DNA from 2 places in the Clavibacter vidaverae genome. Region 1 is predicted to be linked to the other one. Evidence: riboswitches for the same ligand, from Rfam matches in the RefSeq annotation. Region 1 holds a riboswitch; the other holds the start of a gene.

Region 1 (11,034 bases):
TACAGGCCGCGGGGCGTCGAGGGGAGGTGGATCAGGCGGCGCGCACGTACTGCGCGAACGACTTCCGCACCTTGTTCACCTTGGGCACGGCGACCGCGTTGCAGTAGCCCTGGCCCGGGTTCTTCGCGAAGAAGTCCTGGTGGTAGTCCTCCGCGTCGTACCAGGTGCCGACCGGCTCGATCGTGGTGACGGCGGTGCCGTCCCACAGCTCGCCGGCGCGGGAGATCGCGTCGCGGAACAGCTGCTCCTGCTCGGCGTCCGCGGGGAACATGGCCGAGCGGTACTGGGTGCCGACGTCGGCGCCCTGGCGGTTGAGCTGCCGCGGGTCGTGCAGCGTGAAGAACACGTCGAGGATCACGTCGGCGGGGATGACCTCCTCGTCGAAGACCACCTTCACCGCCTCGGCGTGCCCGGTCGCGCCCGTGCACACGGCGTCGTAGGAGGGGTGGGCGGTGTGTCCGCCGATGTATCCGGAGATGACGTCCTGGACGCCGTCGAGGGTGCGGTACACCGCATCGAGGCACCAGAAGCAGCCGCCGGCGAGGATGAATGTCTGCATGAGAGATGAACCTACTTCCCGTCGATGCGCGCGAGGTCCGCGGCGGTCGACATGGGAGGGAACCGTCATGGCGGTCCGGCCATTCCACCCGCCTCGGATGTCGGTGGTCCCCCGTAGCTTCGGGGACATCGAGACACCGCCGGGCCGGCGGCACGCGGACGGAGGACCCCATGCCCAGCATCACCTACACCCCCCTCGCGCGCTCGGCCGCGCAGGTGCGCGAGCTGCACGACGGCCTCCTGCGCGTCACCCGGCCGGACGGCGCGGTGCTCGGCTACGTCGAGCGCATGCACGAGCCGCAGGGCGAGCGCTTCCGCGCGAAGCGCCTCCGCCGGGACGCCCAGGGGTTCGTGCCCCTCGGCGACTTCTGGGCGCTGCAGGACGCGGTCGACTGCCTCCGCTTCTGAGCGCCGCCGGGAGATGACCGGGCACGGCGACGCGCCCGCGCCGCCTCCCGGGTCACGCGCACCCGGCGGGGTACGGTCACCGCATGCAGTGGTGGAATGATCTCCTCGATGCCCTCGCGTCCGAGCGGGGCACGCAGCTCCTCGCCGGCGTCGTCGTCCCCTTCGTCGCCATCGTGGTCGCGGGCGTCCTCGCAGCGCTCATCGCGCGCGGGGCGACGCAGCGGATCCTCACGCGGCACGATCGCGAGGTGAAGGCCGCCGCCATCGGCATGCTGGTCGATGCCGCGCGCCAGGCGTCGGTGTGGGACGGGCTCACGGCGCAGGAGCGCGTGCTCGCCGACCGAGCCGCGGGCGAGGCCGACATCCGCATCCGCCTCCTGCCCGTCAAGGGCGCGGCGACGGCCGCCACCTGGGCCGCGCACGAGATCACCGAGTTCAAGCGCGGCAGCGGCAGCTTCGGGTTCCAGTTCGACGCGCAGCTCGCCGAGTTCCGCGACCGCATCGTCGAGTGGCAGCACCACCCGGGCCGTGCCCGCAAGATCTTCCAGGGCGACATCGCCCGCTGGCAGTTCGAGGACGACCAGCCGGCGACGGACGCCTCCGCCCGCACCGAGGCCCGCCAGCCCGAGCCGGCGTCCGCGGCTCCGGTGCCGGTCCCGTGGCGCCCGGGGACCGACGACCAGCCCGTGGCCGAGCGCCGGGTGGAGTCCCCCGACGAGCAGTACAGCCCGCCCGTCCCGTACACGTCGGCCGCCAACTCCCGCGCCGCGGAGGGCGACCGCAGCTGATCCTCCCCGCTCACGACGACGCCCCGCACCTCATCGAGGTGCGGGGCGTCGTCACGTCAGGTCGGAGACGGTCACTTCCACCAGTCGTCGAACATCGAGGCGGGCACGCGGCGCTTGTGCTCGGTGCTGCGGTAGCGGGCCTCGATGGCCTCGGCCACCTCGTCGTCCACGTCGCGGCCCTCGAGGAAGTCGTCGATGTCGGCGTAGGTGAGGCCGAGGTTAGCCTCGTCGGTCTGGCCGGGGGTGTCATCGAGGAGGTCGGCGGTCGGCGCCTTCAGGTAGAGGCGCTCGGGGGCGTCCAGGTGCTCGAGCAGCGCCCGTCCCTGGCGCTTGGTGAGGCCCGTGAGCGGGAGCACGTCGGCACCGCCGTCGCCGTACTTCGTGAAGAAGCCCGTCACCGCCTCGGCCGCGTGGTCGGTGCCGATGACGAGCAGTCGCGCCTGCCCGGCCAGCGCGTACTGGGCGATCATGCGCGAGCGCGCCTTGACGTTGCCCTTCGTGAAGTCGGTCATCGCGTGGCCGGCGGCATCGGAGTACTCCGCCTGGAAGCCGTCGACGGCGCGCTTGATGTCGAAGACGACGCTCGACTTCGGCTGGATGAAGCGGAGCGCGAGCTGCGCGTCCTCCTCGTCGGCCTGCACCCCGTAGGGCAGGCGGACGGCGACGAACTCCGCGAGGAGCCCCTCGGAGGCGAGCTCCTCGATCGCGAGCTGGGCGAGGCGCCCGGCGAGGGAGGAGTCCTGGCCGCCGCTGACCCCGAGGACGAAGCCCTCCGCGCCGGTGGACCTGAGGTACGCCTTGAGGAAGTCGACGCGCGCGCGGACCTCGTCGGCGGGATCGATGGTCGGACGCACCTCGAGGGCGGCGATGATCTGTGACTGGATGTCGCGCATGCGTCGAATCTACGGCCGATCGCGCGCATCCGACAGCTGGTCCCCCCGGCGCGACTCGAACGCGCAACCGTCGGATTAGAAGGCCGATGCTCTATCCATTGAGCTACAGGGGGTCGTGACGAGGGTACTACGCGGGATCCGTCGGGCCGGGAGGGCCGGGAGCGGTGACGGGCGCACCGGGCGTCGCGTCCATCGCGCGGGCCACCGCCTGCAGCACCTGCGGCGCGGTGGGCACGCCCTCGGCGCGCAGCACCTCGCGGTCGCCGGCGAGCACCAGGATCGTGGGCGTGGAGCGGATCCCCTCCGCCTCGGCGCGGTCGGGGTGCGCCGCGACGTCGAGCTCGTCGACGGGGAGCCATGGCAGGAGGCGCTGGACCTCGGCGAGCACGCGGCGGGTCGCCTGGCACAGGACGCAGAAGAGGGAGGAGAACATGACGACGCGGACGCAGTCGGCCTCGCCGGGGACGGGTGCGCCGGACGCCTCGGCGGAGGTCAGGAGACGAACGCCGCGACGGCGGCGACGATCGACGCGAGCGCGAGGAGGAGCGACACCGACACCAGCACGAGGTGCACGGTGAAGAACGGCGTGCGCGACCCGTCGGCGGCACGGGCGCGCGGATCCTTGGCGACGCGCTTGAGGAACTGCGGCCAGACGACGACGTTCCAGACGCCGTTGACGAGGAGGAGGACGGCGAGGACGGTGATCACTCCCCCATGGTAGGCGGCGGCGATGGGGCGTCCGGGGCCGCCGATAGGATCGGGGGATGGGCAACAACGCGGACCGGCTGGTGTGGATCGACTGCGAGATGACGGGGCTCGACCTCGCGATCGACGAGCTGGTGGAGGTCGCGGTGGTCGTCACCGACTTCGACCTCGTGCCCGTCGACGCGGGCTTCAGCATCGTCATCAACCCGGATCCGGCCGCCCTCGCCAACATGGGCGAGTTCGTCACCGACATGCACCGCTCCTCGGGCCTGCTCGACGAGATCCCCGCGGGCGTGAGCCTCGCCGACGCCGAGTTCGCGGTGCTGGAGTACCTGCTGCAGCACGTGCCGAACGGCGGCAAGGCCCCCATCGCCGGCAACACCATCGGCACCGACCGCGCGTTCCTCGCCAAGTACATGCCGCGCGTGGACGCGCACCTGCACTACCGCAGCGTCGACGTCTCCTCCATCAAGGTGCTCGCCAAGGAGTGGTTCCCCCGGATCTACTTCAACTCCCCCGCCAAGAACGGCGGCCACCGCGCCCTCGCCGACATCCTCGAGTCCATCCGCGAGCTCGAGTACTACCGCCGCGCCGCCTTCGTGCCGGCGCCGGGACCGGCGACCGAGGACGTGCAGGCCATCTCCGCGGCCGTGACGTCCGCGTGGGCCCCGCGGCTGTAGTATCCTCATTCATGGCCGTCCGCGAGAACGGGATCGGCCGCATGGTGGGCGTAGCTCAGTTGGCAGAGCGCTGGCTTGTGGAGCCGGAAGTCGCGGGTTCGAGCCCCGTCGTCCACCCCACCGGGAAGGGCCGGGATCCGAGAGGGTCCCGGCCCTTCCGTCGTCTCCGGCCCTTCCGTCGTCTCCGGGCAGGCCTCGTGTCGGAGCAGGCGTCGTCTCCGGGTAGGCGTCGCGGACGGGCGCGCCGAGGTGCGTGTGCGAGGGTGGACCCGTGCTGCACTGCGACCCCGACGACTTCGAGCGCCTGGTCGTCGACGAGCTCGACGAGCTGCCGGACGAGATGGTCGACGGCCTCGACAACGTCGTGTTCGTGGTCGAGGACCGGCCCGAGGACGGCTCGCTCGACCTGCTCGGCCTCTACGACGGCGTCGCGATGACCGAGCGCGGGCAGTACGGGTTCGGCGAGATGCCCGACCGGATCGTCGTCTACCGCGAGCCGCACCTGCACGAGGCGGAGGACCTGGACGACCTGCGGGACCTGGTCCACGTGACGCTCGTGCACGAGATCGCGCACTTCCACGGCATCGACGACGACCGGCTCCACGAGCTCGGCTGGGCCTGAGGCGCCGCCCGGACGCACGACGACCCCGGGATCCGCGTCGCGGGCCGGGGTCGTCGGGTCGGCGCTCAGGCGCCGGGCGTGCCGGGGATCAGAGCTCGAGGGACTCGTCGTCGCCCTCGCCGAGCACGTCGTCGCTGCCGTCGGGCACGAACGTGTAGGTGACGCGCTGCTCGCCGGCGACCTCGGACACCTCGCCCGCGCGGTACTGGAACAGCGACTCCTTGCCCTCGACGGCGGACATCGTGCTGATGGTCTCGTCGTGCTGGCCGTCCACCAGGACGCGGGTCTCGGTGGTGCCTTCGAGGGGGCCGTCGGCGAAGACGGCGAGGTAGCGGACGTCGGAGGGTGCGGAATCGGTCATGGCCTCAGGCTACCCGGCCGCCGCGACGGCGTCCGTGCGGACGACGACGTCGGCCAGGCCGCGCGGATCCTCACGCGCCACGTGCGCGCGCCACTGCGCGTCCCAGCGCTCCCACTCGACGGCGAACGGCTCGCCGTCGCGCGCGATGGCGCGGGCGCGGCGCACGGCGTCGTCCGCCTCGACCCAGATCCTGTGCGTGGCGAGATGCGCGGTGACCCGCGTGAGGGATCCGCAGCCCTCGACCACGAGCGGGCGGGCGGGATCCAGGTCGTGCAAGCCGGCGGGGGCGTCCGCCGCCCAGTCCCAGCGGCGCCAGCGGGGGCGACCGCCCGGCCGCATCTCCGGGAGGACGGCCTCCAGCTGCCGGGACGCGGCCTCGAGGCCGTCCCATCCCGGGTAGACGTCGTCGAGGCGGAGCAGCTGCGCGCCCGGCGGGAGCATCGCCGCGGGGTCGCCGTCCCGGACGAGGGCGTCGGCGAGGGTCGACTTGCCGGATCCGGACGGGCCGTCGACGAGGACCAGCGCCGGGCGCCGCTCCCCCGCGTCAGGCCGCAACGAAGTCCCACGTCCCGGCGAGCACGGACGCCGTCACCGCGACGGCCGCGACGAGGACCGCCACCACCAGGACGACCGCCTCGCGGCGCCCGACCACGCTCGGCCGCGCCCACGTCCGCGCGCCCGCGCCGCCGAAGCCGCGCGCCTCCATCGCGGTCGCCAGCTTGCTGCCGCGGCGGATGGACAGCACGAGCAGCGCGAAGGCCTGCCCGGCGAAGCGGCGGACCCGCCCGCGGTCGGCGACACCGCGCGCGCGGCGGGCGAGCTCGAGCGAGCGCCAGTCGTCGAGCAGCAGGCCGACGAGGCGCACGCCCGCGAGGGCGCCGAGCACGAAGCGCGACGGCAGGCGCCACACCTGGGCGAGGCCGTCGGCGAGGTCCGTGGGATCCACGTCGGAGAAGAGGATCAGCGACGCGACCCCGATGGCGAGCACGCGCAGGGTCGTCGCGACCGCGAGGAGCACCGAGCCCTCGCTGACGACCACGAGCAGGAACTGCGCGTACACGTCGCCCGAGGTGCGCCCGTAGAGCAGGATCGTGATCCCCGCGCCGGGTGCCGCGATCCAGATGGGGATGCCGCGCAGGAGGAACGCGCGCGGCCGGATCCCCGTGAGGGGCAGGAGCAGCAGCTCCAGCGCGAGGGCGGTGCCCGCGGAGACCACGTCGAGGCTGAGCACCAGGACGAGCGTCAGCACGAGGGCCGCGGCGAGGCGCGCGACCGGGTTCACGGCGGCGAGGCCCGTGGCGCGCGAGGCGGGCAGGACCTCCGCCGGTGCGGCGCTCATCGGACGACCTCCAGGCGCGCGGGGGCGCCGGGGACGGGATCGAGGCGGAGCACGTCGTCCGCGAGGGCGGCCACGAGGTCGGCGTCGTGCGTGACGGCGAGGACGCCCACGCCCTCGCGGTCGACCAGCTCGGCGAGGAGCGCCACGAGCTCGACCCACGTGCGGGCGTCCTGCCCGAAGGTCGGCTCGTCGAGGACGAGGAGGCGCGGCGCGGTCGCGAGGGCGGTCGCCACCGACAGGCGCCGCTTCTCGCCGCCGGAGAGCGTGAAGGGGTTGGCTCGGGCGAGGCCGTCGAGCCGCAGCCGGACGAGCAGCTCGTCCACGCGCCGCGCGGACTCCGCCGCATCCATGCCCACCGCGCGCGGGCCGACCTCGAGCTCCGCGCGCACCGTGCCGGCGAGGAACTGGTGCTCGGGGTCCTGGAAGACGGTGCCGATGCGGGCCGCGAGCTCGCGGGAGCGCCAGGCGGCGGGATCCGCGCCGAGGCCGTCCGCCAGGCCCGCCTCGGCGACGACGCGGCCGGCGAGCGGGGGCAGGAGGCCGCCCAGCGTGAGGGCGAGGGTGCTCTTGCCGCCGCCGTTCGGCCCCGTGAGGGCGGTCACCCGTCCGGCGCCCAGGCCGATGCCCGCCGCCTCCGCCACGACCGTGCCGCGGGCACGGCCGACGGCCAGGTCGTCCGCGCGCACGAGCGGCACGGGCGCGGCGGGCGCGCGGACCGGCGCCGCCGGCTCCCGGCCCGGCACCCACACGCCGGCCGCCGCGAGCGACGCGCCCTGGTCGCGGAGGACGTCGTCGGGCGCGCCGTCGGCGAGGATCCCGCCGTCGGCCGCGAGGACGACCACGCGGTCCACCAGGTCCCGCCACACGGCCACGCGGTGCTCGATCACGACGAGGGTCGCGCCCGTCGACCCGACGACCGACTCGACGGCGCGCCGCACCTCGGAGACGCCCTCGGGGTCGAGGTTCGCGGTCGGCTCGTCGAGCAGGAGGAGCCCGGGGCGCATGGCGAGCACGCCGGCGAGGGCGAGGCGCTGCTTCTGCCCGCCGGAGAGCGCGGTGGTGGACCGGTCGAGGGCGACGTCGAGGCCGACGGCGTCGAGCGCGTGGCGGACGCGGACCCAGATCTCCTCCCGCGGCACGCCGAGGTTCTCGCAGCCGAAGGCGACGTCGTCGCCGACGCGGGACAGGATCACCTGCGCGTCCGGGTCCTGCAGCACGAGCCCCGCGCGTCCGCGCTGGGAGGCCGGGTCGCGGCCGTCGACGAGCAGGGATCCGCGGGTCTCGCCCTCGTCGTCGCCGCCGAGGACCCCGGCCAGCGCGTGCAGGAGCGTGGTCTTGCCCGCGCCCGACGCGCCGAGCAGCAGCACGCGCTCCCCCGGCTCGATGACGAGGTCGACGTCGCGGACGGCCCAGGCGGCGCGACCCGCGTGCCGCCAGCCCCAGCCGGAGGCCCGCACGGACGCGCCGCCCGCGACGTCGACGGACGCGCCGGGGCCGGCGAGGGGCGCCCGCGGAGCGGTCGGACGGCGGCCGGGCCGCCCCACGGTCAGACGCGGGCCGCGGTGTCGCGGCCCGAGGCGAAGCGCGACAGGGCGCCGGTGCGGGCGAGCGCGCGGGCGATGAGCCACGACAGCAGGCCCGCGATGACGGCACCCGACACGAGCGCCGCGATCGTGTAGATCGTGGCGAACAGCGGTGTGGTCCCCTGGTAGTAGGTGATGAGGTCGGTGATCGCCATGCCGAGGCCCGCGCCCATGCCCGCGAGGACGGCGACGTAGGCGCGCCAGTTCGCGTAGAGGAAGACGAGGAGCACGAGCTCGGCGCCGAGGCCCTGCGTGAGGCCCGAGAGGAGCGTGCCGACGCCCCAGACGTTGCCGACGAGCATCGAGACGAACGCGGCGAGGAGCTCGCCGTAGAGCGCGGCGCCGGGCTTGCGGATCACGATGCCCGTGAGGACGCCGGCGAACAGCCAGCCGCCGCCCGCGAGGGCCTGGAGGCCCGGCAGGAGCGGCTCGAAGAAGCCGCCGATCGGCACGGACGCCGTGTTCCAGATCACGAAGACGAGGCCGGACGCGACGCCGAGGACGCTCGCGACGACGATGTCGATGACGCGCCAGCGCGCGCGGAGGCCGGACCGGGGGGCCCGGTCGCCGGCGTCGACGGAGGCGGACGCGGAGGATGCGGTGGACGAGGGTGATGCGGTCACTGGTCGTGCCCTTCGGTTCGTGGAAGAGGGCACGGGTACGAGATGAAAGCCTCCCTGCGCTGGCATGATCCAGATCAGGTTCGACGGTCGAAGATTGGGGATCTTCCTCTCAGCCCGGCTCACCGGACTCCCGTGTTCACGGTGATCCTAGCGCGGCGGCGACGCGCCCGGGACGTACGGGCCCCGGACGCACGGGAGCGCGGGCGCCCGAGGGCACCCGCGCTCCGCGGTGGTCGTGAGGAGAGCGCTACTTGAGCGTCTTGATGAGCTTGACGAGGACCTTGCCGGAGACCCAGATGACGGGCGTCGCGATGGCGAGCAGCGCGATCACGTTCGGCTGGAAGCGCACCTCGCCGTCGGTGGCGACGTACGCGCCGATGGGCCAGGTGGCACCGCCACCGCCGCCACCGCCCGCGACGTTGCCGTCGGAATCGGGGAGGTCGCTGCCCCCGCCGAAGCCGTACCAGGCGAATGCCACGGGGACGATGGTCGAGCCGTCGATGTCGAGGGGGTCGCCGTAGACCGTCCCCACTCCGGCGTTCTTCACGTTCTCTGCGAGCTGTGCGACGAGGTTGGTCATGCGTCCCACCGTACCCCGCGGGGCCCGGCGGATGCGGGGCGATCCGGGCGGTCGCGGTACCCTCGCCCCTGGTGCGTCGCCGCGTCGCATGCGGCCTCCCCCGCCGCTGCGGCAGCTGCGGATCCACCGCCTGCCCCGCCCCCGACGGACCCCGCGCTCGCGCGCGCCGTCGTGGGACGAGTCGACCCAACTGGAGGACCACTTGCACACCTGGCCCGGAAACCCCTACCCGCTCGGCGCGACCTTCGACGGGAGCGGCACGAACTTCGCCCTCTTCAGCGAGACCGCCGACAGGGTGCAGCTGTGCCTCATCGAGGAGGACGGCACCGAGACCCGCGTGGACGTGACCGAGGTCGACGCGCACGTCTGGCACTGCTACCTCCCGCACGTGCAGCCGGGCCAGCGCTACGGGTACCGGGTCACGGGTCCCTACGAGCCCGAGAACGGCCACCGCTCGAACCCGGCGAAGCTGCTGCTGGATCCCTACGCCAAGGCCACCTGCGGCGAGTTCGACTGGCACCCGTCGCTGTTCGCCTACGACTTCGGCGACCCGTCGAGCCGGAACGACGAGGACTCGGGCCCGCACATGATGCTCGGCGTCGTGGTCAACCCCTTCTTCGACTGGGACGGCGACCGCCTCCCCCGCACGCCCTACAGCGAGACCGTCGTCTACGAGGCGCACGTCAAGGGCCTGACGCAGCTGCACCCGCGGATCCCCGAGGAGCTGCGCGGCACGTACGCCGGCATCGCGCACCCCGCCGTCATCGACCACCTGCAGCACCTCGGCGTCACGGCCATCGAGCTGATGCCCGTGCACCAGTTCGTGCAGGACAACACGCTGCTCGAGAAGGGCCTCCGCAACTACTGGGGCTACAACACCATCGGGTTCTTCGCGCCGCACAACGCGTACTCGTCCACGGGCGAGCTCGGCCAGCAGGTGCAGGAGTTCAAGTCGATGGTGCGGGCGCTGCACGCGGCCGGCATCGAGGTCATCCTCGACGTGGTCTACAACCACACCGCGGAGGGCAACCACCTGGGCCCGACCCTCTCGTTCAAGGGCATCGACAACCAGGCCTACTACCGGCTCATGGAGGACGACCCCACGTACTACATGGACTACACGGGCACGGGCAACTCGCTCAACGTGCGCCACCCGCACTCGCTGCAGCTGATCATGGACTCGCTGCGCTACTGGGTCACCGAGATGCACGTGGACGGCTTCCGCTTCGACCTCGCCTCGGCGCTCGCGCGCGAGTTCTACGACGTCGACAAGCTCGCCACCTTCTTCGAGCTCGTGCAGCAGGACCCGGTGGTGTCGCAGGTCAAGCTCATCGCCGAGCCCTGGGACGTCGGCCCCGGCGGGTACCAGGTGGGCAACTTCCCGCCCCAGTGGACCGAGTGGAACGGCAAGTACCGCGACACCGTGCGCGACTTCTGGCGCGGCGAGGCGTCGTCGCTCGGGGAGTTCGCGGCCCGCATCACGGGGTCCGCCGACCTGTACGAGCACTCGGGCCGGCGCCCGGTCGCGTCGATCAACTTCATCACCGCGCACGACGGCTTCACCATCGCCGACCTCGTCTCGTACAACGAGAAGCACAACGAGGCCAACGGCGAGGACAACAAGGACGGCGAGAGCCACAACCGCTCCTGGAACATGGGCGTGGAGGGGCCGACGGACGATCCGGTGATCGCCACGCTCCGCGGACGCCAGCAGCGCAACATGCTCGCGACGATGATCCTGTCGCAGGGCGTGCCGATGATCCTGCACGGCGACGAGCTCGGCCGCACGCAGCAGGGCAACAACAACACGTACGCGCAGGACAACGAGATCAGCTGGGTGCACTGGGACCAGGCAGACCAGCCCCTCGCGGAGTTCACGGCGTCGGTCGTGCGA
Region 2 (11,034 bases), on a different contig from region 1:
CCGCCACTCGTTCAACGACATCGCCGACTCGGACGTGCTGGTCTCGCTCGCCGAGCTGCCCGCCGACCTCGTGATCGACCGCGACGCCAGCACCGCCACCTTCTCCGCGGGCCTCGCCTACGGGAAGCTCGCGGAGCTCCTCGGCGACGAGGGCCTCGCGATCCACAACCTCGCGTCGCTGCCGCACATCTCGGTCGCGGGCGCCATCGCGACGGCGACCCACGGATCCGGCATCGGCAACGGCAACCTCGGCACCGCGGTCGCCGCCCTCGAGCTGATCACCGCCGACGGCGAGACCGTCACCTACCGCCGCGGGGACGACGACTTCGACGGCGTGGTCGTGGGCCTCGGCGCGCTCGGCGTCGTCACGCGCGTGACCCTCGACGTCGAGCCCGCGTACCTCGTGCGCCAGCGCGTCTTCGAGGGCCTCAGCTGGGACGCCTTCGACGAGAACCTCGAGGACGTGTTCGGCGGCGCCTACAGCGTCAGCGTCTTCACCCGCTTCGGCGAGGCCACCGACCAGGTGTGGCTGAAGAGCCGCGTGCAGCTCGGCGTCGACGGCCAGCCCGAGGACGAGGTCGTCGTGGCCGACTACTTCGGCGCGCCGGCCGCGACCGAGGAGCGCCACCCCATCCTCGGCATCGACCCCGTGAACAGCACCTCGCAGCTCGGCGTCGTCGGCCTCTGGTCCGACCGCCTCTCGCACTTCAAGATGGGCTTCACGCCGAGCGACGGCGAGGAGATCCAGTCGGAGTTCCACGTGCCGCTCGACCGGGCCGTCGAGGCCGTGCGGGCGCTGCGGGAGATGGGCGACCGGATCCGGCCGATCCTCCTCGTCTGCGAGCTGCGCGCCGTCGCCGAGGACCGCCTCTGGCTGAGCCCCCAGTACGGGCAGACGACCATCGGCCTGCACTTCACGTGGAAGCGCGACCAGGAGGCCGTCGAGGCGCTGCTCGTCGAGCTCGAGGCGGCCATCCGCCCGTTCGGCGCGCGCCCGCACTGGGGCAAGGTGTTCACCGTCCGGGCGGCCGACATCGCGCCGCTGTACCCGCGGTCGGGCGACTTCCTGGAGCTCGCCGAGCGCCTGGATCCCGCGGGCAAGTTCCGCAACGCCTGGTTCGAGCGCTCGCTCCGCGGCTGATCCGCATCCGCCGCTGACCGGGACCGCATCGGGATCCGCGACACGCAGGGGCACGCCCTCGCGCTCCGCGGATCCCGGGTCGGCGCGGCCCTCGGCGCGTAGGGTGAGGACCATGGCGCCCGAGACCTCCTCCTACGTACCTGCCCCCGGGCGGATCACGATGTTCTCCACCACCTGGTGCGGCTACTGCCGCCGGCTGAAGGCGCAGCTCGACCGCGCGGGCATCGGCTACGACGAGGTGGACATCGAGCAGGTGCCCGGCACCGCCGAGCTCGTGGAGGCCATCAACGGCGGCAACCAGACCGTCCCGACCGTCCTCTTCCCCGACGGCTCGTCCGCCACCAACCCGTCGCTCGCCGACGTGACCGCGAAGGTGGCCTGAGCCATGCAGCACCACGACCTCAGCGAGATCCCCGACTTCCTCGCCGCCTGGATGCGCGAGCAGCGCTGGTTCGCCTCGAAGGGCACCGAGCCCCGCCTCGAGCGCATCGGCGGCTGGAGCTTCAGCGACGAGGGCTGGTTCGCCCGCATCGAGACGCACCTGATCATCGACCACGGCAGCGCGAAGCCCGTGCTGTACCAGGTGCCGCTCACCTACCGGCAGGCGCCGCTGGAGGAGCTGAAGCCCTTCCACATCGGCACGACCGTCGAGGACGACGGCGTCGAGCTGCACGTCTACGACGGCCCGCACGACCCCGCGTACGCGTGGGCGCTCATCCGCACGATCCTCGACGACCGCGAGGCCGACGTCGACGAGACCTCGCTCGGCGCGACCGCCCGCGGCCAGCGCCAGCCGGGCGTGGAGATCGCGACCGTCGTCGGATCCCACGTGCTCTCGGGCGAGCAGTCGAACACGTCGATCATCTACGACATGGTCTCCGCCGACGGCCAGGCCATCAACCCGATGATCGTCAAGGTCTTCCGCGCGCTGCACCACGGCGAGAACCCCGACGTCGTGCTCCAGTCCGCGATCGCGGGCGCCGGGTCCCGCCTGGTCCCGCAGACCATGGGCAGCGTGCTCGCCGAGTGGAGCGACTCCGGCCGCGAGGAGGGGCGCGCCATCGGGCACGTCGCCTTCGCGCAGGAGTTCCTGCCCGGCGTCACCGACGCCTGGCGGGTCGCGCTCCGCGCCGCCGAGGCCGACGAGGACTTCCAGGCGCAGGCCCGCGCGCTCGGCGAGGCCACGGCCGACGTGCACGCCACGCTCGCCGCCGCGCTCCCCACCGTCGAGGCGACCCCCGACGTCATCGAGGGGATCATGGTCAGCTTCCGCCGCCGTCACGCGACGGCCGAGCGCGAGGTCCCCGAGATCGCCGCGTTCCACGACGCCATCGCGAGCGTGTACGACGCCGCCGAGAAGGGCGAGTGGCCCAAGCTGCAGCGGATCCACGGCGACTACCACCTCGGCCAGGTGCTCTCGGTGCCGAACCGCGGCTGGGTGCTCCTCGACTTCGAGGGCGAGCCGCTCCGGCCCATGCACGAGCGCTCGCTGCCCGACGTCACGCTCCGCGACGTCGCCGGCATGCTCCGCTCGTTCGACTACGTCGCCGGGTCCTACGCGCTCGCGCACCCCGGCAAGTCGGCCGCCACGTGGGCGTCCGCCGCCCGCCGCGCGTTCGTCGACGGCTACATCGCCCGCTCCGGCACCGACCTCCGGGCGAACCGGGCGCTGCTCGACGCGTTCGAGATCGACAAGGCCGTGTACGAGGCGATCTACGAGGTCCGCAACCGGCCCGGCTGGCTGTCGATCCCGCTGCAGGCCGTCGCACGCCTCGCCACCCGCTCGAGCACGCTCGGCGCGGCGACGACGCCGGGCGCGACCGGTCCGCGCGAGGCCGGGCCCGTCACCTCCTGAGCGGGATGAGGGAAATGGCGCATCACGAGCGGGATGACGCTCCGGGCCATTCCCGTGGACCCTTGCGAGGGCGCGCATCGCGCTAGTACCGTTGACCCATCGAACGAATCCGAATACGTCATGGCTTCACCGCCACGAATGCGAGGAGACGCAGATGAGAAACGTCAAGGCCCTGTCCACGGCCGCCATCGCGGGGGCCATCCTCCTCGGTACGGCAGCGCCGGCGCACGCCCAATGGGGCCAGCAGCCGAATCCGGGTTACTGCTCGTCGTCCACGGGCTGCTACATGGAGAACGGGCGACCCGTGCAGACCACGGTGGGTCCGGACCTGACGCAGCGGGAGAAGGACCTCCAGCTCCAGTGCAACCTCCGACTCGCCGGCACCGCATTCGCGGGAGCCGGAGGGGTGATGTCCCGGAACGTCTTCGCCATCCTGGGCGCCGCGTTCAACGGCGGGGCGGCCCTCCAGGGACCGTGCAAGGAGTTCTGGGACTCGACGTCCCGATTCCGCGGCTGACGTCTGCACACGCACATGAACAGGGCACTCGCCATATCGGGCGTCCTCCTCGGGATCCTGTCGTTCTCGTATGTGACGCAGGACGTCATCTCGGGATCGGTGGGAATCGCCGGGAGCGCATTGATCATCGTAGGTGCGATCCGCGGCGGGGCACGAGAGCGTCGCGGAGACCGCTCCCGCGGATGAGGAGATGACCGGGGAATCCGGATATCCGGATATCCGGTCCCCCGATATCCGGATATGCAGATATGCGGATATCCGGCTCGATGGACCCATCCCCTGCACGAGAGGACACGAACGCGCACCGTGCGGCCGCGCTCCGGGCCTCGCCGGGTGCGTCGGTAGGCTGACGGGATGACCGACCCCGCCGTCCCGGCCGTCTCCTCCCCCGCATCCGACTCCCCCTCCACCCCTCCCGTCGCGGATCAGCGCCCGATCGAGCGCACCTTCCACGGCGACACGTTCGTGGACCGGTACGAGTGGCTGCGCGACAAGGACGATGCCGACGTCATCGCGCACCTCGAGGCCGAGAACGCGTACACGGAAGGCGCCACCGCGCACCTGGAGCCCGTGCGCGAGCGGATCTTCACGGAGATCAAGGACCGCACGCAGGAGACCGACCTCTCGGTCCCCGTCCGCGAGGGCGACTGGTGGTACTACGCCCGCACGGTCGAGGGGTCGCAGTACGCGATCCGCTGCCGCCGTCCCGTGGCCGGCCCGGACGACTGGACCCCGCCCGTCATCGAGCCCGCGGCCGACGGCGGCGCGACGCCCGGCGAGCAGATCCTGCTCGACTCCAACGCCGAGGCGGAGGGCCACGAGTTCTTCTCGCTCGGCGCGTTCGAGGTCAGCCCCGACGGATCCCTCCTCGCCTACTCGACCGACGTCGAGGGCGACGAGCGGTTCACGCTCCGGATCCGCGACCTCGCGACGGGCGAGGACCTCGCCGACGAGATCCCCGGCACGAGCCACGGCGCCACCTTCTCGGCGCACGGCGACCACCTCTTCTACGTCACGGTCGACGACGCCTGGCGCCCCGACACCGTGTGGCGCCACCGCGTCGGCACGCCCGCCTCGCAGGACGTGAAGGTGTTCACCGAGCCCGACGAGAGCTACTTCGTGGGCTTCGGCATGACCCGCAGCCGTCAGTACCTCATGGTCTACGTGGGCTCCAAGATCACGACCGAGGTGCTGCTGCTCGACGCCGGCGACCCCACGGGCACGTTCCGCTCGGTGTGGCCGCGCCGCCACGGCGTCGAGTACGACGTCGACCACGCGGTCATCGACGGATCCGACCGGCTCCTCATCCTGCACAACGACGGCGCCACGAACTTCGAGCTCGTCGACGTGCCGGCCGACGACCCCATGTCCACGACCGACCGCCAGGTGGTGATCCCCCACGACGACGAGGTGCGCCTCGAGGACGCCAGCGCGTTCGCCGACCACGTCGTGGTCTCCTACCGCCGCGAGGGCCTCACCCGCGTCGGCGTGATCCCCTTCGACCGGGTCCTCGACGGCGAGCAGCTGCACGAGATCGCCTTCGACGAGCCGATCTACACGGTCGGCACGGCGGGCAACCCCGAGTTCGCGCAGCCCACGATCCGCCTCGGCTACACGAGCCTCGCGACGCCGGCCACGACCTACGACTACGTGCTCGCGACCCGCGAGCTCCGCCTCCTCAAGCAGCAGCCGGTGCGCGGCGGCTACGACCCGGACGACTACGTGCAGACCCGCGAGTGGGCGACCGCGGAGGACGGCACCGAGATCCCGCTCTCGGTCGTCTACAAGCGCGGCCTCGTGCACCCGGGCACGCCCGCGCCGCTCCTGCTGTACGGCTACGGCTCGTACGAGGCCAGCATCGACCCGTCGTTCTCCATCGCGCGGCTGTCGCTGCTCGACCGGGGCATGGCGTTCGTCGTCGCGCACGTGCGCGGCGGCGGCGAGATGGGCCGGCGCTGGTACGACGAGGGCAAGACGCTCACGAAGCGCAACACGTTCACCGACTTCGTGGCGGCGGCCGACCACCTCATCGCGCGCGGCTGGACGAGCCCCGACCGGCTCGTGGCCGAGGGCCGCAGCGCCGGCGGCCTGCTGATGGGCGCGGTCGCGAACATCGCGCCCGACCGCTTCGCCGGGATCCTCGCGGGCGTGCCGTTCGTGGACGCGCTCACCAGCATCCTCGACCCGTCGCTGCCGCTCACCGTGATCGAGTGGGACGAGTGGGGCGACCCGCTGCACGACCCCGAGGTGTACGCGTACATGAAGTCGTACACGCCGTACGAGAACGTGCGCGAGGGCGTCGAGTACCCGCGGATCCTCGCGGTCACGAGCCTCAACGACACGCGCGTGCTCTACGTCGAGCCCGCCAAGTGGACGGCCCGCCTCCGCGAGGTCGGCGCGCCCGTGCTGCTGCGCACCGAGATGCAGGCCGGCCACGGCGGCAAGTCGGGCCGCTACGACGCGTGGCGCGAGCGCGCCTTCGACTACGCGTGGGTGCTCGACGTGGCGGGGCTGGCGTAGCGCCCGCCGATCACCGCCGCCGGTCGAACCGACAGGTGCGACGCGTCTGGCCCTAGGGTGGATCCCTGACACGGGGTGCCCACGAGGGCTGAGATGAGACCCGTCGCACCTGATCCGGTTCGCACCGGCGGAGGGATGTCACCATGAGCGCTGCGCGCCCGTCCATCGACGAGATCACCGGGACGGGGACCGCCTCGGCGGACCTCCTCCACCGGCTGCGGGAGCGCGTGCCGCTCGTGCAGTGCATCACCAACCAGGTCGTCACCGGCTTCACCGCGAACGTCCTCCTCGCGCTGGGCGCCGCGCCCGCGATGACGGACGTGCCGACCGAGGCGGGGCCGTTCGCCGGGATCGCATCGGGCGTGCTGCTCAACCTCGGCACGCCGCACGCGGAGCAGCGGGAGGCCGCCGTCGAGGCGGCCCACGCGGCGCGCGAGGCGGGGACGCCGTGGGTGCTGGATCCCGTGGCCGTCGGCGCCCTGCCGGTGCGCACGCGGCTCGCGCACGAGCTCGTGGCGCTGTCGCCGACCATCGTGCGCGGCAACGCCTCGGAGATCATCGCGCTCGCGACCGGCGGCGCGGGGGGACGCGGTGTCGACGCGACCGACGAGGTCGAGGCCGCGCTCGACGCCGCGACGCTGCTCGCGCGCACCTACGGCACGGTCGTCGCGGTCTCCGGCGCGGTCGACCACATCACCGACGGCCGCCGCGTCGTGCGCGTGCACACGGGCGACGCGCTCCTCACCAAGGTGACGGGCGGCGGCTGCGCGCTCGGCGCCGTGATGGCGGCGTTCGCGTCGACGGATCCGGATCCGCTGCGGGCCGCCGTCGCCGCCACGAGCGTGTACACGATCGCCGCGGAGATCGCCGCCGAGGGCGCACGCGGGCCGGGATCCTTCGCGGTCGCGCTGCTCGACGCGCTCGACGCCGTCACGCCCGAGCTGGTCGCCCAGCGCGAGCGCCTCTCGTGAGCGGCATCGACCTCTCCGTCTACCTCGTCACCGACCCCGCTCTCTGCGGCGAGCGCGGCGTGCCCGCGGTCGTCGCGGCGGCGGTCGCGGGCGGGGCGACGGCCGTGCAGATCCGCGACAAGCACGCGAGCGCGGCCGAGCTGCTGGCGACGGTGACGGCCGCCGCAGACGCGATCGACGCGCACGCGGCTGCGCATCCCGGAGCGCCCCGGCCGCTGCTCCTCGTCGACGACCGCGTCGACGTCGTCCTGGCGGGCCTCGCCCGCGGCGTGCGCGTGGACGGCGTGCACGTCGGCCAGTCCGACGTCCCGGCCGACCTCGTCCGCGGGATGCTCGACGCGGCGAGCCCCGCTCGCCGTCTCGTCGTGGGCCTCACGGCGAACACGCCGGCGCACGTCGAGGCGGTGCGCGCGCTCCCCGCCGGCACGGTCGACTACCTCGGCGTCGGCGTGATCCGCCCCACCAGCACCAAGCCCGACCACCCGGCCCCGCTCGGGCACGACGGGTTCGGGATCATCGCGGGCCTCTCGCCTGTGCCGTGCGTCGCGATCGGCGGCGTGGACGTGCGCGACGTGGACGCGATCGCGGCGGCCGGCGGCGCGGGCACGGCCGTCGTGTCGGCGATCTGCGCGGCCGAGGACCCCGAGGCGGCGGCGCGCGAGCTCGTCGCGGCGTGGACGCGGGTGCGCGGCGGCGGGTCCGCGGTCGAGGGCGGCGCGGCCGATGCCCGTCCTGCGGCCGGATCCGCGTCCGACTCCGACTCCGGCTCCGGCTCCGGCTCCGGCTCCGGATCCGACGAGGGCACCGCGCCGACCCCGGGCACCGCGGCCGACCCCGCGCGCGTCCCCCGCGTCCTCAGCATCGCGGGCACGGATCCCACGGGCGGCGCCGGCGTGCAGGCCGACCTCAAGTCCATCGCGGCGAACGGCGGCTACGGCATGGCGGTCGTCACGGCGCTCGTCGCGCAGAACACGCGGGGCGTGCGCGAGATCCACGTGCCGCCCGTGGCGTTCCTGCGGGCGCAGCTGGACGCGGTCTCCGACGACGTCGTGATCGACGCCGTGAAGATCGGCATGCTCGGATCCGCCGCGGTCGTCGACGAGGTCGCCGACTGGCTGCGGGCCGTGCGGCCCCCGGTCGTGGTGCTGGATCCGGTGATGATCGCCCAGTCCGGCGACGCCCTCCTCGACGACGACGCGACCGACGCGCTCCGTCGCCTGCTGCCGCTCGCGGACGTCGTGACGCCGAACCTGCCGGAGCTCGCCGCGCTCCTCGGCGAGTCCGAGGCCGACGGCTGGGAGGCCGCGCTCGCGCAGGGGCGGACCCTCGCCGCGCGGCACGGCGTCCGCGTGATCGTGAAGGGCGGCCACCTCCGCGAGGACGACTGCCCGGACGCGCTCGTGACCCCGGACTCGAACGGCGCGGACGCGACCGTCGACGTGGTCGACGGCCCGCGCATCGCCACGACCAGCACGCACGGCACCGGCTGCTCGCTCTCCAGCGCGCTCGCGACGCTGCATCCGCGCCGCGGCGACTGGCTCGCCGCGCTCACGGAGGCGAAGGCGTGGCTCACGGGATCGCTCGTGCACGCGGAGGACCTCGACGTCGGCGCGGGCGCCGGCCCGCTCGACCACCTGCGCGCGCTGTGGGACGCCGCGGGCACCCACGCCGGATCCGTCTCCGCGGAGATGTGGGCGGGATCCGCGGACCTCCGCCGCGAGATCGACGAGCTCGCGTTCGTCCGCCGACTCGGCGACGGCAGCCTGCCCGAGACGTGGTTCTCGCACTACCTCGCGCAGGACGCGATCTACCTGCGCGCCTACTCCCGGGTGCTGGCGCGGGCGAGCCAGCTGGCGCCGACGCCGGACGCGCAGGTCGCGTGGGCGCGCTCGGCGGCCGACGCGATCGCGGCGGAGTCGGCGCTGCACGAGGAGTGGCTGTCGCGGCATCCCGCGCCCGCGGTCGCGGGTCCCGTCACGCGCGCGTACGTCGACCACCTGCTCGCGCACGCGGCCGGGAGCGACTACGCGGTGCTCGTCGCGGCGCTGCTGCCGTGCTTCACCATCTACGCGGACGTGGGCACGCGGCTCCGGGCGGCGGGATCCGCGGCGGAGGCGGCGGGGTCCGCGCACCCGTACGCGGCGTGGCTCGCGACGTACGCGGATCCGGCGTTCGCGGCCGCGACCCGGCGCGCGTGCGAGCTGGTCGACGAGGCCGCCGTGCTCGCGGGTCCGTCCCGGCGCGCGGCGATGCTCGAGGCGTCGCTCGTCTCCGCCGCGTACGAGCGCGACTTCTTCCGCGCCCCGGAGGCGCTCGGCTGAGCCTCCGACGCGGATCCGGCCGGATCCGCCCCGGCCTGGGGACGCCCCGGCCCCCTCCCAGCCGCACCCGCGGGAGGATGCCCGTGCCCCGACGCGAACACCCGCGCCGGGGCTCCCCGTTCGACGACCCGGGCATCCCGCGTGCCCGACAGAGAGGACACCGCATGCGCGTCCAGGCCGAGACCCTCGCCGTCACGATGCCCGACCACCAGTTCACGGGCGAGGTCCGCCTCCGCTGGCTCTCCACCCCGCAGACCGCCGAGCAGCGCGCGGTCGTCGCGGCCGTCACCTTCGCGCCGGGCGCCCGCACCGTGTGGCACTCGCACCAGCTCGGGCAGACGCTGCACGTCACGTCCGGCATCGCCCGGGTGGGCACGCGCGGCGGCCAGGTCGTCGAGGTCGGGCCCGGCGGATCCGTGTACATCGAGGCCGGCGAGGAGCACTGGCACGGCGCCACGGCCCACGCGCCCATGGAGCACATCGCGGTGCTGGAGGACGGCGACGACCCCGTCTCCGCGACCGGCTGGGGCGAGCACGTGACCGACGAGGAGTACCTGACGCCCGCGGCCCCCGCCTCCGTCGCGACGCCGACCGCCACCCCGGCGGCCGCGCACCACGTGCCGCTCGGCACGCCCGTGCTCGTGCACGCCCTCCGCTACACGGCCATGTACGGCGAGAAGCCCTTCGACGAGGCGCTGCTCGTGTACCTCGACAACGGCTCCTACAAGATCCTGTCGCCCGGCGAGGAGCACTACGGCAGCTACGTCTCGGCGGCCGAGACGGGCGTCGTGCCCCGGCACGTCGCGTTCCTGTCCTGGCCGTCGGACGACTGGCACCGCAACGTCGCCAGCCACACGCTCACCTTCTCGGACGACACGGGCGCCTTCATCCAGTCGCTCGTGCTCCCGGGCGATGCGGTGCCGCGCGCGCAGCACGGCTTCGCGGAGGTCGTCGCGGATCCCGAGCGCGTCGACATGACCGCGTCGTGGGACGCCCTGCGGGTCACGCACGCGGCGGCCTTCGAGAAGCTCGCCGAGCGCGTCCGGCAGCGCTGACGTCACGGGGCGGGCCGCGGCCCGCCCCGGCGCTACGCTCGATCCACCGCGAGCGCCCCCTGCCCCTCCTCCGTGGGGGCGCGCGGCCCACCCGAGCGCCCCGGAGGCCACGACCATGACCACCACCACGTCCCGGCCCACCCGCGCCCAGCGCCTCGACGCCCTCCCCTGGACCCGCGCGCACTCCCGCATCCTCGGCGGCAGCGGCGTCGGCTGGGCGCTCGACGCGATGGACGTCGGCCTCATCTCCTTCGTGATCGCGCAGCTCGCGGTCGTGTGGAAGGCGGACGCCGGGCAGCTCGGGTTCGTCGCGTCGGCCGGGTTCCTCGGCATGGCGATCGGCGCGAGCGTCGGCGGGCTCCTCGCCGACCGGCTCGGCCGGCGCCAGGTGTTCGCGCTCACGCTGCTCGTCTACGGGCTGGCGACGGGCGTCTCCGCGCTCGCGATGTCGGTGGGCGCGCTCATCGCGCTGCGGTTCGTCGTGGGCCTCGGGCTCGGCGCCGAGCTGCCCGTCGCGTCGACGCTCGTGAGCGAGTTCGCGCCCGCGCGGATCCGGGGGCGCGTCATCGTGATCCTCGAGTCGGCCTGGGCCGTCGGCTGGACGGCCGCCGCGCTCATCGGCTACCTCGTGATCCCCGCGAGCGACGACGGCTG

The links. A riboswitch is a leader RNA that binds a small molecule or an ion and turns the genes downstream of it on or off. The one in region 1 is predicted to bind thiamine pyrophosphate.
Region 2: it holds a riboswitch for thiamine pyrophosphate, as region 1 does, so the genes downstream of both, thiM (hydroxyethylthiazole kinase) here and ACMT9T_RS02900 (ECF transporter S component) in region 1, are expected to answer to the same signal.

Annotation. Positions count from the first base shown of each region.
Region 1 covers NZ_JBLJAM010000001.1:610,870-621,903, forward strand. Annotated here, with positions in the region: gene msrA (peptide-methionine (S)-S-oxide reductase MsrA) at 32-559, opposite strand; gene ACMT9T_RS02835 (hypothetical protein) at 730-966, shown strand; gene ACMT9T_RS02840 (hypothetical protein) at 1,050-1,754, shown strand; gene nadE (NAD(+) synthase) at 1,826-2,647, opposite strand; tRNA gene ACMT9T_RS02850 (tRNA-Arg) at 2,685-2,760, opposite strand; gene ACMT9T_RS02855 (thioredoxin family protein) at 2,775-3,080, opposite strand; gene ACMT9T_RS02860 (SCO4848 family membrane protein) at 3,140-3,355, opposite strand; gene orn (oligoribonuclease) at 3,412-4,032, shown strand; tRNA gene ACMT9T_RS02870 (tRNA-His) at 4,077-4,152, shown strand; gene ACMT9T_RS02875 (metallopeptidase family protein) at 4,304-4,654, shown strand; gene ACMT9T_RS02880 (hypothetical protein) at 4,743-5,015, opposite strand; gene ACMT9T_RS02885 (nucleoside/nucleotide kinase family protein) at 5,025-5,570, opposite strand; gene ACMT9T_RS02890 (energy-coupling factor transporter transmembrane component T family protein) at 5,560-6,354, opposite strand; gene ACMT9T_RS02895 (ABC transporter ATP-binding protein) at 6,351-7,898, opposite strand; gene ACMT9T_RS02900 (ECF transporter S component) at 7,901-8,560, opposite strand; TPP riboswitch at 8,595-8,695, opposite strand; gene ACMT9T_RS02905 (hypothetical protein) at 8,808-9,140, opposite strand; gene glgX (glycogen debranching protein GlgX) at 9,343-11,034, shown strand, end outside.
Region 2 covers NZ_JBLJAM010000002.1:160,174-171,207, forward strand. Annotated here, with positions in the region: gene ACMT9T_RS13500 (D-arabinono-1,4-lactone oxidase) at 1-1,141, shown strand, start outside; gene ACMT9T_RS13505 (mycoredoxin) at 1,254-1,523, shown strand; gene ACMT9T_RS13510 (maltokinase N-terminal cap-like domain-containing protein) at 1,527-2,996, shown strand; gene ACMT9T_RS13515 (hypothetical protein) at 3,151-3,513, shown strand; gene ACMT9T_RS13520 (S9 family peptidase) at 3,868-6,033, shown strand; TPP riboswitch at 6,095-6,186, shown strand; gene thiM (hydroxyethylthiazole kinase) at 6,177-7,004, shown strand; gene thiD (bifunctional hydroxymethylpyrimidine kinase/phosphomethylpyrimidine kinase) at 7,001-9,325, shown strand; gene ACMT9T_RS13535 (cupin domain-containing protein) at 9,490-10,380, shown strand; gene ACMT9T_RS13540 (MFS transporter) at 10,496-11,034, shown strand, end outside.